Regions from separate parts of the Shewanella sp. SG44-2 genome, predicted to be linked through region 2. Evidence: predicted binding sites of a transcription regulator. Region 2 holds the regulator's gene; the other holds the start of a gene.
The links. The regulator LexA, encoded in region 2, represses DNA repair genes until DNA is damaged. The targets are predictions, from matches to a motif close to TACTGTATNNNNATACAGTA.
Positions count from the first base shown of each region.

Region 1: a site for LexA is predicted at 2,624-2,643, ahead of dinG (ATP-dependent DNA helicase DinG). Genes of this name have one in related genera too.

Region 1 is NZ_JACJEU010000022.1:16,891-23,324, reverse strand. It holds gene H5181_RS14980 (DNA polymerase II) at 161-2,539, opposite strand; gene dinG (ATP-dependent DNA helicase DinG) at 2,675-4,750, shown strand; gene H5181_RS14970 (TSUP family transporter) at 4,759-5,532, shown strand; gene H5181_RS14965 (primosomal replication protein) at 5,529-6,191, shown strand; gene H5181_RS14960 (DUF2057 domain-containing protein) at 6,201-6,434, shown strand, end outside.
Region 2 is NZ_JACJEU010000006.1:142,274-148,707, forward strand. It holds gene plsB (glycerol-3-phosphate 1-O-acyltransferase PlsB) at 1-1,348, opposite strand, end outside; gene lexA (transcriptional repressor LexA) at 1,613-2,227, shown strand; gene H5181_RS06815 (cell division inhibitor SulA) at 2,224-2,730, shown strand; gene coxB (cytochrome c oxidase subunit II) at 3,126-4,712, shown strand; gene ctaD (cytochrome c oxidase subunit I) at 4,722-6,317, shown strand; gene H5181_RS06830 (cytochrome c oxidase assembly protein) at 6,319-6,434, shown strand, end outside.

The DNA of each region.
Region 1 (6,434 bases), on a different contig from region 2:
ATCGTCTAGATAAATCTTCGTTGATAGAGTGAGTCAGATTTGTGCTTCATCAAACCATGCTTGATGTCTTTACTGACTTAATTAAGGAAAGATACGAATAAAACACCATTTATGTTAGTTGACATTGGAAAACTTAAAGTTGAAGGTTTAGTGAGTTAATTTAAAGCAATAGGAGTTGATTATTTACTAGTGAGTCAAAGCTATGACCACACAGTTGTAGAATGGGCTCAGCTATGGGTTTGATTTGTTTACAAATATAGTATTCATAATCAATATTTTGTGGTTTTGCTTCTATGGTTTGTGCACCAGTGAGCGTCATTATATATCGTATCTGTTGTCCCTTACGGGTAACGCTTACGTCTCCGAGTAGTTCGGCAAGCTGTTTCGCGGCTTTAACATGGGGTGACGACTTTGCGGTATAATCTTCAACATTGCGTCTTAATCGCTTTTTAAAGATAAGTTCATTGTCTCGAGCACCCCACTTAATTGCCGCGAGCTCATTACTCAAAAAATCAATGACATCCTCGCCCTTGAAAAATAATTCATATAAATGGTACTGCATCCTTCTTGCAATAGGGCTCCAATCACTTCTCACCTGCTCCATACCTTTAAAAGTCAGAGTTAATTGATGCTGATCATTTGACATCGCGCCGACATAACGCTTTTTACTGCCTTCATCCGAGCCTCTTAAAGTAGGCATAATAAATTGTTCAAAATGGGTTTCAAATTCCAACTCAAGATAACTGTCTAATTGATATTCTTCTACACACCATTCAAGCCAACGTTGGGTGATTGATACTGATAAGTGTTTACCAACCGCTTGGATATCTTTAATCCCATGATTATCCCCTAACCAGACAAAGGTTGAGTCGGTATCACCGTAAATCACTTGATAACCGCACTCTTCTATCCATTGCTTTGTGAGTTTCATAATTTGATGACCGCGCATGGTAATCGAACTGGCTAACTTAGCGTCATGAAATACACAACCTCGTGAGCCTAGTACGCCATACAATGAGTTCATAATAATTTTTATCGCTTGTGATAACGGCGCATTTCTGTCTCGTTTGGCCAGTTCTCTTTGCTCTGCAAGGCTGGCAACTAATGCAGGTAAAATAGGCGATTTCCGACTAAATTGAGCACCTAAATATCCAGCCACTGTCGTTGCATCACCTTTTACTTCACTAGCGTAAAGCCCTTCAACTAAGCCTTTAGGATCGATAAGGAATGTTCTAATAATCGACGGATATAGACTTTTAAAATCTAATACTAAAACGTCTTTATAATAACCCGGTATAGAGGACATAACATATCCACCAGGGCTTTCTAAGCCTTGGCTAGCGGGTTGTGCAGGTGCTACAAAACCACTTCGATGTAAGTGAGGCAGATACAAATGATAAAATGCCGCAATCGATGCACCCACTCGGCCGAACTCCAAACCCGTTAACTTAGCGCGTTCAATAGCAAAATCTAACAACTGTGTTTTTTCAAAAATATCCCACACTAGCCGGCAGTCTGTAATATTATAAAAAGCCAATGCATTTTTATCTTGTTCAAATAAATGGGTAATTTCTTGGCCACGATTTTCAACATGATCAATTGCTTTACCTTCAGATAATAATTGCCGTGATACAGACTCTAACGAAAAACTATCAAACTGATAAAATGCCGCTTTAAGCCAATCAATACCATCCAACACCACGCGCCCAGGTAAAGAGAGTGTTTCAGGCCGATATTTGTCGGCAACTTTCCAGCTCAGTTCGGTATGCCCTCTACCAATTAATAAAGGAATTTGATGTAAAACACAGCGTTTGAACAACAAGGCTAAATCAAAAGTCACTACAGCCCAACCGATAATAATATCGGGATCATAGTCGCTAAACCACGCTATTAAACGATGTATCAGTTCAATCTCATTTTTTACCCAAACGATAAAATCATGACATTCTGCTTGCGGTTCGCCCACCATAAACACACATTGATAATCGGCACCATATAAGCCAACCGAATAAAGTTCCCCAGTAAAACTACACTCAAAATCCAGTGAAACCATTTTTAATGGGATATCGACTAGTTCGTTGCTGGGCATTTTTCTAGCCCGATTAATCGATAACAAAGGAATAGTTGAAGTTGGATTACGCTCTTGATAATGCCCTGAGCATTCAATATCTAAGGCGATAAACCGTTCAATTAGGTAGCGTTGCTCAGGCCTAATATCGGCTTCAAATAAGGTAATACCGATATCACTTGCAATACGACCAAGTAATTTCAATTGAGTATTTGATTTAAGATACAGCGCACTGATAGGTTCATGTGCAAAACTCAGCAATGATATTGTCTCAGCCTTAAGAGCAAAGCCGACTTTTTGACTTAATTGATCCACATCTTGCTGACGACAGAAACAGATCACTTCACTGTGATATAGTTCAGCTAATACAGGTCCTTCAGCGGTTTTGATATAATATTGAAGGACTAATTGTCCATGCCGATAAATAGCATGGCGAGTTAATACTCGTCCCTTCACATGGGTATTAGTCATTGGATAATCTGTTGGCTTCACAACGGGTTTGAATTCCTGCACAAGTTTACTCAATTTGATTTATTACTTCGTGGCATGCTAATTCACTGTTATTATGTACAGCATAATTCAGTCTATGTAGAAATCATACTTCCTATGCTACCGGATAACATAAAAAGTCAAATTCGCACCATTTACAAAGAAATTGCAGCCTCTATGCCGCAATTTCGTTCTCGTCGCGAACAAAACTATATGGTAGCTGAAATATCCAAAACCTTAGCGGGTGAGTATGACAAAGACCGGCGTATCATTGTGGTTGAAGCAGGTACCGGTATTGGTAAATCCTTGTCTTATATCTTAGGTGCAATCCCTTTAGCCATCTCGAGTAAAAAGAAAGTCTGTATTGCTACTGCAACCGTGGCACTTCAAGAACAATTACTCCATAAAGATCTACCTCATTTTTTACAACAATCAGGTATTGAGTTTAAATTTGGTTTGGTAAAAGGTCGTCAGCGCTACGTATGTTTAGCCAAGCTTGAAGCCATGATCGGGGCACAAGACAGCTCGCAAATAGCCATGTGGCAAACTAAACCCGACCAAAGTCAAATTAACGAATTACAAAAATTGCATCAAGATTTTCATCAAAAACGCTGGAATGGTGAAATTGATACCTTAAAGCACCCTATCCCTGATTTTTTGTGGCAGCAAATTTGCTGTGATAAGCACAGCTGTCATCGTCAAGTATCGGCGCACCATAATTGCCCGTTTCATAAAGCCCGTGAAGATGTCGACACTTGGGATGTACTCATTGTTAACCACAGTCTGCTATTTGCCGATTTAGAACTTGGCGGCGGCGTCATTTTACCAGAACCAGAAGACATGTTTTATGTTATCGACGAAGCTCATCACTTACCTATTGTCGCCAGAGATTTCTCCAGTGCTCAAGCCACACTTCGTGGAGCATGCGATTGGTTAGAAAAAGCATCGAAGACCTGTTCTAAGTTACAAAATCAACTAAAAACCACTCATATCATTGCCCCTGTACAAGCAATGCTTGATCACACCACAGAGTTAACCAATTTACTGACTCAGGTTGCTCATTTCTGTGATACCCAACCGCAGTTATTCGCTAACCCTGAATCCAGACTTCGTTTTGAACATGGCCAATTGCCTCAATCATTATTAATACAGGCAGAAAATCTTGCCACAGCATCAGGTTCAGCGGTAAAGCAATTTAACAAAGTGGTATCAGTATTAACTGAAGCAATAAAAGATGGTGAAGTGCCTAAACATCAGTCGGAAGGGTTGTTATCAGAAACTGGATTCATTTTACAACGGCTGGATAATTTACATAAGTTGTGGAAGATGATGGCTAAAGAAGACAGTAAAAAAGGCGCGCCAATGGCACGTTGGGCTGAATTAATTACTGGTAAACAACAAGATTATTTATTTTGTTCATCACCTATAGAAGTCGGTTTTATGCTTGAATCTATGTTATGGCAAAAAGCCGCTGGAGTGGTGTTGTGCAGCGCAACGCTTCGAGCCTTAAACAGCTTCAACCATTTTGCTCATCAAGTAGGACTGTCAATGAATGATGGCAGCCGATTTTTAGCGTTATTATCCCCTTTCGATTACGAAAATAATGCGACTTTATTTATACCTCAAATGGTGTGCGAACCTACTGACGATAATTACACCACCGAACTAGCACAACATATTGTGACACTCATCGATGGTGAAATGGCCACATTAGTGCTGTTTGCTTCATATTGGCAAATGGATAAAGTGGTTGAGCTAGTTGAAGGTAAAATCCCTAAAGATCAGCTTTTTGTTCAAGGCGCTATTCCGCGTCAACAGATATTAGAACAACACAAAAAACGCTGTGATGACTGTCTACCCAGTGTCATTTTCGGTACTGGCAGTTTTTCTGAGGGGCTTGATTTACCGGGTGATTACTTAACAAACCTAATCATAACCAAACTGCCGTTTGCCGTCCCAACCTCACCAGTAGAACAAGCTCACGCAGAATACTTAAAAGTAAAAGGCGGTAATCCTTTTTTACAGCTGACAATTCCTGACGCTTCACGTAAATTAGTCCAAAGTTGTGGTCGACTGTTACGAAAAGAGCAAGATTATGGTCGAGTGACCATTTTAGACCGTCGTTTGGTCACTAAACGTTATGGCAAATCATTAATTGATGCCCTTCCTCCTTTTAGACGTGTTATTGAATAGGTATTGAGTTGGATTTATTATTAGACCCTAGCCATTGGGCTATATTAGCGGTCATCGGTATACTTGCTGGTTTTATTGATGCCATTGTTGGCGGTGGTGGACTTCTGTCTATTCCAGCATTACTAACGGTTGGGATCCCACCACATTTAGCACTAGGAACCAATAAGTTAGCAGCATGTTTTGGTTCTCTTACATCGAGCTATACTTTTTATAAACAACATCTATTTAACCCTGCATTATGGAAAGCATGTTTTTTTGCCACTCTGGTAGGGTCTATTGCAGGTTGTGGTTTAGTATTTCTAATTGACCCACTATGGCTAGACAAAATACTACCACTACTGATCATTAGCATTGCGATTTATACCTTATTTAGCCCCAAAGCGATGGGGGACAAAAATACTATCGCTCCAAAATATCGCTCACCCAAATACAAGCAGATTAGCCAAGGTTTTATTTTGGGCGGATACGATGGATTTGCAGGGCCAGGAATTGGTGCTTTTTGGACAGTATCGTCTATCTCGCTGCATAAACTGCCTCTATTACACAGCTGTGGATTAGCTCGAGTGATGACCGCGGTGAGTAATATCACAGCGCTCATTATCTTTGCATCAATGGGACAAGTGCAATGGATACTCGGCTTATGGATGGGAATATGCATGATGGCAGGTTCATTTATTGGTGCAAAAAGTGCAATTAGATTTGGGATACCTTTTATTAAGCCAATATTCATTATTATGGTATTGTCGATAGCAGTCCATCTTACGTGGAGTGCATGGGCATGAACACCCAACAATTGGTCTCGATGTTAAAACAACAGCTCGCGAAACTTGAACAAGACGCATTAATACACGACCAGAATTTAGCGCCTTCACAACGGCAGTCTTTACAAGAAATCGAACGCTTTAACAGTCAACTATTTGCCCAACAAGGAGCCCAACTTAGCCCTTGTATCACCCAGTTACGTCAAGACATTAAACAACTCGAAAAACAGCTTTATCTTAAGTTGGGTGGTAATGTTATCCAACTCAGTTGTGATCGTATTCAAGACCGATTTAGTGCGTTACGCAGAGCATTACTGACCACTCACATCAATCTTAAATCTGAACAACAGCGCAAAGCCAGTAACCGTGCCCGATATGCAAAAAAACAACAACAAGCAATACAAGACAGTGGATTTGGTTGGATAGCCAGCAATGTGATGCAAAACAGCCATCAACTCTACGCTGAACTCAATAAACATTTAAATTGGGCAAAAAAAATAGAGCAAAAAATACAACAAATGGAAGCATCTCTTGAATTCTGTCATAGTGATGACAAAATAAAACTGCAAAATGATATTCTTTCTATGCACCGTCGGTTAGGAAAGTGTAAACAAGCAACCAGTTATATTGAAGAGCGTATTCAACTTTTTGAACGACCTCGCCAAAGTTACCCACGTTAAGGAGCAACAATGAAATCTTTATTTACCACAAGTGCGCTTTTGGCATTTTTAACATCATCGTCAGTATTAGCAGCTAATTTAACCATTCCAATGTCATTTGAGTACCTAGCACTTGATGGTGCAGAAGTTGAAACCAGTATGTTCAGCCATCAATCAGATTTAGCGTTAACCAATGGTGTCCATAAAATTGCTGTTCGTTATCATGATGTGATTGATGATTCCTTTAGTGACAGTCAATCTTTT
Region 2 (6,434 bases):
CTTTTTTCTTTTTCTTACCGCTTAATTCTTTGTGATACGTCGCCACTTCCATCACATGGTCATAACCTAAATACACGGGTACTAATGTCACTGGGCGCTCTATCCCACGTAGCACACTATTAATTGTCATAGCCAACATACCGGTTTTAGGCGCTAACAAACGTCCGGTACGCGAACGGCCGCCTTCAGTGAAATACTCGACCGCATAACCCTTAGCAAATAACTGATCTAAATATTCACGAAATACAGCGGTATAAAGTTTATTACCATTAAAACTACGACGGATAAAGAATGCCCCACCACGGCGGAACATCGGCCCTGCTGGCCAAAAATTAAGGTTAATACCGGCAGCAATGTGCGGCGGAACCATGCCCTGATAATACAAAATATACGACAGTAGCAAGTAATCCATATGGCTACGATGGCATGGAACATAAACAATTTCATGGCCATCATGATGTAACTGTCTTACTTGTTCGGCACCTTTGATATTGATACCACTGTATAATTTGTTCCATAACCAAGTCAGGAAACGTTCGGCAATACGCACCAAACTATCAGAATAGTCGGCGGCAATTTCATCAAGGTATTCAATGGCGGTTTCACGCGCTTTCTCGACCGTTACTTTCTTATTAGCAGACTCTTCTTCAATGGCTTTTTTGATAGATTCTGATTTTAATAAAGAGGCAAACAACGCTTGTCGATTAGGTAATTGTGGCCCTGTCATCACTTTGCGTTGACGGCGGAAATGCACTCGGGCGACTCGGGTTAATTTGTGAGCAATTCTTTTATCAGTACCATGTTCATCGGCCATATGACGAAGCGATAGTGCATTAGAAAACTGGACGAAATTATGGCGTCCTAAAAATAAAATCATTAACCATTTACGTAACCACGTAGGGTTTTCACGTTCAAATACAGCAGCTTTCATGCTGTCTTCTTCTTTACCGGGTGTACGTCCCCAATAAAGGCAAACAGGAACCAGCTGTATATCTAATTCAGGACTCTCACTGTGAAGTGACAATAAGCTGGTAAAATAATTAAGGAATTTGTCACCACTTTCACGTTTACCAAATAGTGGTTTGCGGCCCTCTAAACAGACCACACGAGGCACCGTTAAGCCATCAAGCTGTAATGGCTCATAAGGACTGGGCAGACCAAAGCCCTCAGTGATTTCGCTCAACGCGGCAATATCGCTAATAGATTCCGTTTTCATTAAATAAACCAAAGGTTTAGTTGGATCTATATTGAGGTCATCAAAAGGATCGTGAGGGACCACAATGGTCTGTACCATCCACTTTTGAATCCATCTTAATGCTCGTAAAAATATTGAATCTGGTTTTGACATGGTTATTTTCGCAACATAAGCCACTGTAATATTGATGTATAGGATACCAGAAACCACCCTGCTTACACTATCAGACCGATCTATCTTTACGCTTAAGCTCTCACTATCAGAAATAACATAAGACAGAACATTAGTAATAGTTAACTAAAACATATTGTTGAGTGATACTTAATCAACAAAATACAAAAAATAGTTGGTTAATACTTGCGCGAACATAAACACTGTATATAATGACAGTCACTGTATAAAAAGACAGGAATCATCATGAGACCGTTAACGCCGCGCCAAGCAGAAATTTTAGACTTAATTAAAAACAATATCGCCGAAACAGGTATGCCACCCACTCGTGCTGAAATTGCGAATCGTCTTGGCTTTAAAAGTGCTAATGCCGCCGAAGAGCATTTAAAAGCATTAGCCAAAAAAGGCTTTATCGAGATCATGCCTGGTACCTCAAGAGGCATTCGTTTACCTCATGAAGAACAGGTTGAAACCGGTCTGCCACTGATTGGGCAGGTTGCTGCTGGTGAACCAATTTTGGCTCAAGAGCATGTAGAGCAATACTATCAAGTCGATCCAAACATGTTTAAGCCCGCCGCAGATTTTTTGCTGCGAGTGCGTGGTGACAGCATGAAAAACATCGGAATTTTAGAAGGCGACTTACTCGCTGTACATAAAATGCAGCAAGCACGTAATGGCCAGGTTGTTGTGGCACGTGTTGATGATGACGTCACCGTAAAACGATTTGAACAAAAAGGTAATGTGATTTATCTGCATGCCGAAAATGAAGATTACAATCCGATAAAAGTAGATTTAAGTTGCCAAAGCCTAACCATCGAAGGGCTTGCCGTTGGCGTTATCCGTAATGGAGATTGGTTATGAACAAACTAATGGGCATCGCGCCACGCCACCCGGGCTTATGGGTAGATTTAACTGAAACAGAACTGCATGGCACCCAAACCATTCAAACATTACAAACTGTCACTCAAGGTGAAGCTGAACTGAGCCAATTGTGCAGCCAGTTAGCGATATTGAGCCAGCAAGGCAGATGGATTGTATTAATTAGCCCGCCCCATATTGGCTATAAACATATGCTGGCAAGTGCTGGTGTAAGAATGGATCGCATTTTACTGGTGCACACCAAAGATGAAGTCGAAACATTATGGGCCATGGAGAAAGCGCTCACTAGCGGTACATCGAGCGCAGTAGTGACTTGGACAAGCTCACTTGATGCTCGCGATAGTCGCCGTTTAGAAATTGTCGCTAAAAGTGCACGTGCATTAGGGGTGGTAATTGAAGATGTGAATGCTCACTTACCTCACAAACATCAACTTGTTAGCCCTACTTTAACAAATGGAACAAGTAATTTTTGCTCATTTCACTAAGCACGAACCCTTCATTACCAAGCCCTGTATTGAATTCAGGGTTTTTTTTCATCTTTTTTCAGCCTATTAGCCAACAAAGTGATCTTGATCAATGTTTAATCTACAAGTAATGTGGTTAACAAGGATGAAACATTTTTTATCTTTAATTGGACGTGAATGACAGTAATCAAGATTACTTTCAGACAAATGAGCCAAATCAAAATTGATAAGTTCAGTCGTAGGTACAAGCGTGGTGCACAGCTAACAATAAAACCGTAGACCGTCTGTTTACAGCCACCAAAGTACTTTGAGGTCATCAAACTTTTTTCGGGAACCGAAGAGTTTGCATAGAGCAGAGAATTACTGTGTGACTCTTCTTTGTAGTTGCTATTTGCAATTAGCAGAGGAGTAGTCTTGTGAAGCAATGGTTGTATTGTTTACTGGTTGTGTTTGTAGCACTTCCGCTTGGGGCAACAGAAATGCCCCTCAACATGACTCAAGGCGTGACAGATATCAGTGGCAAGGTTTACGACCTCCATATGACAATTCTTTATATCTGTTGTGTAATTGGGTTAGTGGTGTTTGGGATCATGATTTACTCAATGATTTATCACCGCAAATCAAAAGGCGCTGTCGCGGCCAATTTTCACGAAAGTACCAAAGTGGAAATTGCTTGGACCGTCATCCCTTTCATCATCTTAATCGGCATGGCTATTCCAGCCACCAAAACCTTGATTGCTATGGAAGATCCCAGTGATGCTGATCTCACCATAAAAATTACTGGGTCGCAGTGGAAGTGGCATTACAGCTATTTTGATAAAGACATCGAATTTTACAGCACATTATCCACCCCCAGAGCTCAAATTGATGGCAGTGAGGCCAAAGGAGAACATTACCTCCTCGAAGTCGATAAGCCATTAGTACTGCCTATTAATCAAAAAGTGCGCTTCTTGATGACATCTGATGATGTTATTCATTCATGGTGGGTGCCGGCGTTTGCCGTTAAAAAAGATGCCAATCCAGGCTTTATTAACGAATCGTGGACCCGCATTGATAAACCCGGTATTTACCGCGGCCAATGTGCCGAATTATGCGGTAAAGACCATGGTTTCATGCCGATTGTGGTGCAAGCATTATCGGAGGCCGATTTTGATAATTGGTTAGTGGAGCAAAAACAACTAGCAAGCAATGCTGCTGCAGCCGCTGCGGCATCAATGTCTAAAACCTTGTCTCTTGAGGAGCTAACCTCACAAGGTGAGCAAATCTATATTGCTAGGTGCGCCGCTTGTCATCAACCCAATGGCGCGGGTCTTCCTGGTGTATTCCCATCATTAATTGGCAGCCCTATCATAAAAGGGCCTGTTGAAGATCACCTGAATATCGTCTTAAACGGTAAACCAGGAACCGCAATGCAAGCCTTTGCAAAACAACTTAGCGCCCAAGAAATTGCCGCAGTAATTACCTTTGAGCGTAATGCCTGGGGCAATAATAGCGGTGATGTAGTGCAAGCAGTTGATATAGGCAACTTTTTAGGCAGTAACGAGGCAAGCACCGAACCAAGTAAAGCAGTAACCGATGCAGCAAGTACTATTGCAGCCACGGCAACTGACATTACCGATGCGGTTACCGACAAAGCCAATCAAGTTGTCGAAGCCGTAGCAGAAACTGTTGTACCAGAGGATCTGCCCACTTTAACCTTGGAGCAATTAATTGCTGAAGGTGAGCAGGTTTATGCTACGACATGTGCTGCGTGTCACCAAGCCACTGGCGCAGGTTTACCTGGCGCTTTCCCTTCACTTATTGGCAGCCCTGTTGTTACCGGACCGGTTAGCGGACATATCGATATCGTTATGCACGGTAAACCAGGAACCGCAATGCAGGCATTTAGTGGTCAACTTAGCCCTCGCAAGATGGCGGCGGTGATTACGTATGAGCGCAATGCGTGGGGCAATAATTCTGGCGAGGCGGTGCAACCTGCCGATGTCGCTAGCCATGGACAGTAGGGGAAAACAATGAGCACAACAACGCACGATACACTGGCTACCGCTCATGATGATCATCATCACGGGGCTCCGAAGGGGCTAATGCGCTGGCTACTCACCACTAACCATAAAGATATTGGATCGCTATATTTATGGTTTAGTTTCATTATGTTTCTTACTGGCGGCGCCATGGCAATGGTCATTCGAGCTGAATTGTTTCAGCCTGGATTACAGCTAGTAGAGCCTAACTTTTTTAATCAGATGACCACAGTTCATGGTCTCATCATGGTGTTTGGGGCGGTGATGCCCGCTTTTACCGGATTAGCTAACTGGTTAATTCCAATGATGATTGGTGCGCCAGATATGGCACTACCGCGAATGAACAACTGGAGCTTTTGGATTTTACCCTTCGCCTTTGCCATGTTATTAGGTTCGCTATTTATGGAAGGCGGCGGTCCTAACTTTGGTTGGACATTCTATGCCCCGCTCTCAACCACCTATAGCCCTGACAGTACCGCCCTATTTGTTTTCTCCATTCACATAATGGGAATAAGTTCGATAATGGGCGCAATTAACGTCATTGTAACCATTGTAAACTTGCGAGCTCCTGGCATGACATGGATGAAGTTACCTTTATTTGTGTGGACCTGGCTTATTACCGCATTTTTACTGATTGCGGTAATGCCAGTGCTCGCAGGTGCGGTCACCATGGTATTAACCGATAAGTTTTTTGGTACTAGCTTTTTTGATGCAGCAGGTGGTGGCGATCCGGTGATGTTCCAGCATATTTTCTGGTTCTTTGGTCATCCCGAAGTTTACATCATGATTTTACCGTCCTTCGGTATTATCTCCGCGATAGTACCAACCTTTAGCCGTAAAAAGCTGTTTGGTTATTCCTCAATGGTTTACGCCACTGCCAGTATTGCCATTTTGTCATTTTTGGTATGGGCACATCACATGTTTACCACTGGTATGCCTGTTTTTGCCGAATTGTTTTTCATGTATTGCACCATGTTGATTGCCATTCCAACCGGGGTGAAAGTGTTTAATTGGGTCGCAACAATGTGGCGCGGTTCTATGACATTTGAAACCCCAATGCTGTTTGCTGTGGCATTCATTATCCTGTTCACCATTGGTGGCTTTTCGGGTTTGATGCTGGCAATTACCCCTGCGGACTTCCAATACCACGACACATACTTTGTCGTAGCTCACTTCCATTATGTACTGGTTACTGGGGCGATATTCTCCATTATGGCGGCGGCTTATTATTGGCTGCCTAAATGGACCGGCCATATGTATAACGAGACCTTAGGCAAGTGGCACTTTTGGTGTTCGGTAATATCCGTCAACGTGTTGTTTTTCCCAATGCACTTTCTAGGTTTAGCGGGTATGCCACGTAGGATCCCCGACTACGCTGTGCAGTTTGCCGATGTGAATCAAATTGTGTCGATTGGTGGCTTTGCATTTGGTTTATCTCAGCTAATTTTCCTTGTTGTGGTACTCAAATGTATCAAGGGTGGCAAACCCGCTGGAGATAATCCTTGGGAAGCAGCCGAAGGCTTGGAATGGTCGATTGCCAGCCCAGCGCCATATCACTCGTTTACCACTCCACCGGAGATTAAATGAGATGACACAGCCAACAAAATCAAATCGTAAGCTATTAATCATCCTGATTGCCGGGTCAATTGGTATGTTTGGGTTTGGTTTTGCGCTGGTACCGCTTTATGACGTGCTCTGCGATAC